2 regions of the Bacillus sp. NP247 genome follow, and region 2 is predicted to be linked to the other one. Evidence: riboswitches for the same ligand, from Rfam matches in the RefSeq annotation. Region 2 holds a riboswitch; the other holds the start of a gene.
What was found. Region 2 has a riboswitch for cyclic di-AMP ahead of KPL75_RS23300 (APC family permease). Riboswitches for the same ligand answer to the same signal wherever they lie in the genome.
Positions count from the first base shown of each region.

Region 1: linked by a shared signal. The riboswitch ahead of KPL75_RS17940 (SipW-dependent-type signal peptide-containing protein) and the one ahead of KPL75_RS23300 (APC family permease) in region 2 are both predicted to bind cyclic di-AMP.

Region 1 is NZ_CP076653.1:3,431,566-3,434,987, forward strand. Features, by position in the region: gene thiD (bifunctional hydroxymethylpyrimidine kinase/phosphomethylpyrimidine kinase) at 1-182, shown strand, start outside; cyclic di-AMP (ydaO/yuaA leader) riboswitch at 268-415, shown strand; gene KPL75_RS17930 (hypothetical protein) at 509-895, shown strand; gene KPL75_RS17935 (hypothetical protein) at 909-1,142, shown strand; cyclic di-AMP (ydaO/yuaA leader) riboswitch at 1,405-1,550, shown strand; gene KPL75_RS17940 (SipW-dependent-type signal peptide-containing protein) at 1,646-1,750, shown strand; gene kdpF (K(+)-transporting ATPase subunit F) at 1,747-1,827, shown strand; gene kdpA (potassium-transporting ATPase subunit KdpA) at 1,847-3,422, shown strand, end outside.
Region 2 is NZ_CP076653.1:4,465,162-4,468,583, reverse strand. Features, by position in the region: gene KPL75_RS23300 (APC family permease) at 1-1,510, opposite strand, end outside; cyclic di-AMP (ydaO/yuaA leader) riboswitch at 1,655-1,800, opposite strand; gene KPL75_RS27530 (hypothetical protein) at 1,941-2,069, shown strand; gene panE (2-dehydropantoate 2-reductase) at 2,132-3,076, opposite strand; gene KPL75_RS23290 (hypothetical protein) at 3,252-3,422, shown strand, end outside.

The DNA.
Region 1 (3,422 bases), 1.0 Mb from region 2:
GAAGTGGCTGCACATTTGCTTCAGCAGTTACAGCTGGACTTGCAAAAGGATACTCAATTGAAGAGGCAGTTCAAGAGGCAAAACGATTTATTAGTATAGCAATTGAAGAGCCATTGAATATTGGTAGTGGCCATGGACCGACGAATCATTTTGCTTATAAGATGAATAATACACGTGTATAAAGACATGAGAAGCCAGTTTGTTAACTGGCTTTTTTTATGTTTACTTTTTCAAAATACAGGAGTAATATATCAGCCAGAATACATTTTTTGTAATACGCTGAGTCCAATTGTATGGAGCGGAGGAACCAATTTGTGCGTCGTCACTAGGGGTGAATCTTTCAATGTTGAAAGTAGGGCTACTCTCAAAGTCCGAATCCGACAGCTAACTTCGTAAGCGTCTTGAGAGAGGACGGTGCCATGATGGATACATCACTTCGTCGGTCTGATTAGTATAGGAGAATATCAATCTATGTTTGAGTTCTTTTATGCTAAGGAGGATGAGGTATATGGAATTAACGCTTATTTGCGTTGGAGAAGAAAATAAGGTAAAGAGTTTAAGAGAGCTAGTAGCATTTCAGCAGGAGCTAATTATTTTTACAGCAAATGAAGAGATAGCAGCTGAAGTTAGAAATTGTGGATTTGATTCGACTTATAGCTGTAATAAGGAGCAGGATTTTACTAGTATTTGTGAGCGGATTAAGAAAGTAATTTTATTAGGAGATGAGCTTCCGATAGTTAGCTTCTTCACAGAACGCATTCGTTTTTCTTTTCAAGCGCCTATTACTGTTGTTACAAAAAATAAAAGATATCCAGCGCGGCTCTATGAAACAATTGGAGCAAAATTTGTTGTGTTTACGAACTGTGATAATATTTCTTTTTTATTTTTTGAATAGAGCGGGGGAAGAAATGATGAAGGTACTACTATTTGGAGATGTAGCAGATCGTTGGGCGGTATCGATCGAGAGGGTTCAAGAATTGGCACAGATTGATCCTATTTTTCCAAGGCCATATATTTTATTACCATCAAAAGATGCTTTGTATTTAGAGGCGGATATTATCGAATATGAGGAATTGCATGTAGAATTAGCACAGGTTTATATTCGTGGAAGAAATTTACGTGCATTTCTACGAGGAGAATAAAGGTTGAATGAAAAAAGAGCGAATGCTGGGTGCAACAAGCTATGCACTTCATGTAATTTGCTCTTTTTATTTCATATTTAAAAGATCATTTTTATGAAACAGAAAGAAAAGACAAGAAAATAGATGAAATTATATGAATAATACGTAATGTAAGCGTTTAAACGGCGGAATATTTTCTTATTTTAAGTAATTTGCCTCTTTACAAGTTAAATATAGAGGAGTATATTTACTCTCATAAATCATTCATGAAATTTCCAAAAAAAACCTAAAATCGCTGAGTTCCAGAAATGGAGCGGGGGAACCAATTTTGTGCATCGTCACTTGGGGTGAATCTTTCAGTTTTGAAAGTAGGGCTACTCTTTAGGCCCGAATCCGACAGCTAACCTCGTAAGCGTTTAGAGAGGAGGTTTACTTTGTGTTGTTCACTTCGAACACTAAGTAGAGCTTAGTGTTCTTTTTTTGATGAATAAATGTCAAATTTTAACAAAAAGTGAGGGGTAGTTATGTTAGATGTTGTAATGATCGGGATTTTTGTTGGGTTAGTCGCATCGATGGTAAGTCTTGCAAGTTGGTCAGATAAAGTTGTGAAAGAAGGGAAGCAATCATGATGATTGCCTTATCGGTTATTGTTGCAGCGATTACGGTGTACTTAGTATACGCATTATTAAATCCAGAAAAGTTTTAATTAGGGGGAATCATTCATTATGATTTGGGTTGCAGTCGTTATTACAATGCTCTTGTTTATTCTAGTAGCAAAGCCAATGGGGATTTATTTAGAGAAAGCTTTTCAAGGTAGCAAGAAGCTAGATAAAGTATTCGGGCCTTTTGAAAAACTTATTTTTAAAATTACGGGTGTAAAAGCATACAATCAAACGTGGAAGCAATACGCATTATCATTAGTATTGTTAAACGGGTTTATGATTGTCGTTGTTTATTTCATTTTCAGATTACAAGGTGTGCTGCCGCTAAATCCAGCGCATATTGCAGGGATGGAGCCTACGCTCGCTTTTAATACAGCAATTAGTTTTATGGCTGATACAAATTTGCAGCATTATAGCGGTGAAAATGGTTTATCTTATTTATCACAATTAATCGCCATTACGTTTTTAATGTTTGCAGCACCAGCAACGACTTTAGCGATTGTTATGGCATTTATAAGAGGGCTTGCTGGAAAAGAACTTGGTAACTTTTTCGTTGATTTTACGAGAGCGTTAACGAGAGTGTTTCTTCCTATCGCATTTATTGCAGCATTAGTCTTTGTCGCACTTGGTGTACCACAAACGTTAGACGGGGCAGTTACAGCACATACGATTGAAGGTGCAAAGCAAAGTATATTGCGTGGACCAGTTGCATCATTCGTTTCAATTAAGGAACTTGGGAATAATGGTGGTGGTTTCTTCGGAGCAAACTCAGCACATCCATTTGAAAACCCAGGACAAATTAGTAATATTTTGCAAATGATGCTTATGATGTTATTACCAACAGCACTTCCATTTACGTACGGAAGAATGGTAGGAAATAAAAAGCAAGGCCGTATCCTTTTTGTATCACTGTTCATGGTCTTTTTACTAGGATTTATAACGATTACGACATCCGAATTACATGGAAATCCAGTATTGAACCAAACGGGTATCCAGCATGTGCAAGGAAGCACAGAAGGAAAAGAAGTACGATTCGGAACCGTATTTTCTTCACTTTACGCGACAGTAACGACAGCTGCTGAAACAGGAGCGGTTGATACGATGCATGATACGTTAACACCAATTGGCGGTTTAGTTCCACTCGTAAATATGATGTTGAATACAGTATATGGCGGCGTTGGAGCAGGCTTTATCAATATTATCATGTATGCAATTATTGCAGTCTTTATATCAGGATTAATGGTCGGACGGACGCCAGAGTTTTTAGGTAAAAAGATTGAAGGTAAGGAAATGAAATTAATTGCGGTAACGATATTATTCCATCCGTTGCTTATTTTAGGATTTTCAGCATTAGCTCTTTCAACAAGTTTAGGAACAGATGCCATTTCTCATTCAGGTTTCCACGGTTTAACGCAAGTTGTATATGAATACACATCGTCAGCTGCGAATAACGGGTCTGGATTTGAAGGTTTAGGGGATAATACGCCGTTTTGGAATATTACGACTGGTTTAGTTATGTTTTTAGGACGTTATTTCAGCTTAATTACGATGCTAGCTGTTTCTGCTTCACTGAAGGAGAAAACGGTCGTACCAGAAACAGTCGGAACATTCCGTACGGATAATAGTTTATTTGGTGGCA
Region 2 (3,422 bases):
CGATAACTTGATCTGCTGAAAGAGCTTTAGCATAGTTCAATGAATTTTCTACTACATGAGTCATACCAGCTACAGGAACGACAATTACATTCCCCTCTATCGGAACAATCCGTTCACAAGTTTTTAAACTTAATTGATCGCCCACTGCATCATAATGTTTCTTAATTCGATGGAACAAGAAGATAATAGCAGGTAAGAAAATAAGGATCGACCAAACTTGTGCAAATTTAGTTAAAAAGAACATGCTCATTACGATAAAACTAATGACTGCACCAATTAAATTAACCGTTAATCTCAAAGCCCATCCTTCAGGTTTTTCACGAAGCCATTTTAATACCATTCCAGTTTGAGAAAGTGTAAACGGAATAAATACCCCTACCGCATATAGCGGAATCAAGTGTTCTGTTTTTCCCTGAAAAGCTACAATTAAAATAATCGAAGAAATCCCAAGTATAATAATACCGTTTGAATAACCTAGGCGGTCTCCTCTAATCGTAAACATTCTCGGTATAAACTTATCTTTTGCAAGGTTAACTGCTAATAGCGGAAATGCAGAATAACCAGTGTTAGCAGCAAGAATTAATATTAAAGCTGTTGTACCTTGTATGAAATAGTACATGAAATTACGTCCAAATGTTTGTTCAGCAATTTGTGAAACAACTGTTACTTCTTTACTTGGAGTAATTCCGTAATAATAAGCTAAAAAAACAATTCCTGAAAATAAAACCGCAAGTAGTGCACCCATTGCAAGCAATGTTTTTGCTGCATTATTAGGTGCAGGATCTTTAAAGTTTGGAATTGCGTTAGATATCGCCTCAACACCCGTTAATGCAGAGCTACCTGATGCAAACGCTCTTAACAGTAGAAATAAACTAATTCCCGCAACTGGTGTTCCAATTGGCGAATGTAGCGTGGGTGAAACGTGACCAGTCAAAATATTATATATTCCTACACCAATTAATATAAATAATGCTACAACGAATAAATAAACCGGATATGCTAAAACGGAAGCTGATTCCGTTACGCCTCTTAAATTTAAGATGGTAATCAATATGACAAATATAATCGCAATGATTACATTATGTGCATGTAAGCTAGGGAAAGCTGATGTGAGCGCATCTGTACCTGCAGATACACTTACTGCAACCGTTAAAATATAATCGACTAATAAAGATCCTCCAGCTATTAATCCCGGATTCATCCCTAAATTTTCTTTTGATACTACGTATGCACCCCCGCCATGCGGATAAGCAAAAATAATTTGTCGATAAGATAAAATAAGAGCTGTCAATAATACTAATACCCCAACAGCGATCGGAATAGAATACCAATAAGCTACCGCTCCAAGGCCTGCTAGTGCAATTAAAATTTGCTCTGGTCCGTATGCAACCGATGACAATGCGTCAGAAGATAAAATTGCTAGCGCCTTCGTTTTATTAAGCTTTTGCTCTCCTAACTCAGTTGATTTTAACGGCCTTCCAATTAAAAACCTTTTGATAGATGAAACCAACGCTGTCCACTCTCCAATAATTTTGCACGAATTTTTCTGCTAATTACAGCGGATAAACTATTTCTTCAGAAAACAAAAAATGTCTACAAGCCATAACGAAATAGACTTGTAGACATTATTTTTTTTGTCGCACAAGCTCCACCTTCCTTCTCAATATAACGCTTACGAGGTTAGCTGTCGGATTCGGGCCTTTGAGTAGCCCTACCTTTTTCAAGGATTCACCCCATTGAATTATGCACTAATTCATTAAACGGGTCCCCCGCACCATGCGGTTTAAGCGATTTAGAAAATTGAAACTGTGGATTATAATACTCCTTTATTTTCAAAATGTAAACAAAAATTTTTAAAAATAAAAAATTTAAAATGATTGCGCATAATCCGCCGATAAATATACATAATGAATACTAAAAAAACCTTAAAGGAGACCCGTATGTCTAAAAAGAAGAAACCGCTTTTTTCTGACTCATATTTAGATGCAGTAGCAAATGAAATTAATCAGTTATATGGTAAACGTGAACAGGAAGTAAATTTGACAAAAAGAATTAAAAGAAACAAATAATTTGTCATACTCAAATAAAAAAGATAGCAATACACTTATATATTGCTATCTTTTTTATTATTTCATACATCTAATTCCATTACGGATTTGTTAAATGTCATTTCTTCATACACCTTCAGATTTTGATATACCGCTCCTAGTAATGGTACTTCTAAAGAAATTTGCTCTGCTAAATCCAGTAAGTATCCTTGCAAATGCTTCCCTTCAATAAACGAACCTTTTTCCATATCACGCTGCATCGAGGACTTCATATCATAAGAAATTTTATCAATTGTTTTCATATGTTCCTCAACAATATTATCTTTAACTGGAGCTCCTAATGCCCTCATAATTTGCACAGATTCCTCAAATAAATTTCGGGTAAATTCACGTCCACCTTCACTTTCACGAATTGGTCCTATTGGTGCACGCATTAATGTTGTAACGCCTGACATGACAGTAATAAATAAATATTTATGCCACATATCTTGCGTAATATTTTCACTGAAAACAAAACTAGCTTTCGTATCTGCAAATGCTTTAGAAATACGTTTTATTCTCTCTGAATCTTGAAGCTTAATTTCTCCAAATACAAGTCTGTTTGCAGCACTAGTTTGTACAATTTCTCCTTGATCGTTTAACGTCGTCTCAATAAAGCATAAACCGCCCATTACTTTTTCCCCGCCGAATTCCTTTTGTAATAGTGATAAATGAGCGATACCATTTAACAGCGGGATTATTACAGTATTTTCTCCTACGAAAGGCTTCAAATCTATGATTGCCTCATTTAAATGATACGCCTTTGTTGAAAATAAAATCACATCAAATGGAGAAGTTCTATCTTCTTTCGTTATCAATTTCGGTTGAAATGAAAAATCTCCATTAACACTACGAATAACAAGTCCTTTTTCCTCTAATTGCTGTTTTCTTTTGCTGCGAACGAGAAATGTAACATCTTCTCCCTTTTCTACTAATCGGCCACCAAAAAATCCACCGACGCCACCAGCTCCTAATACTAAAATGCGCATACAACATCCCCCTTTTCATAAAACAATCACACTAGTTTTAGTATACATAATATTATACATGTCTCCTATTAAATAAGCTGAATTTTCATTCTTAATCTAGTGAAAACGAGAGGTTATTTTCAAGGTAAATTGGGCATGTTGTTTCTATAGCTTATATGGAAAGGAAACAATGTAAATGGAGGCAATACAAACAATCGAAGAAAAAGATGTAACAACAGCTATATTTCAATTTATATTCCCGTTTTCGTTTAAAACTGGATATGAACAAAATATGTTCCCTTTCTTACAAAAAAATGATTTTCATCCTTTCCGGCTCGATCATCTTGCAGATGAAAATACATATTAC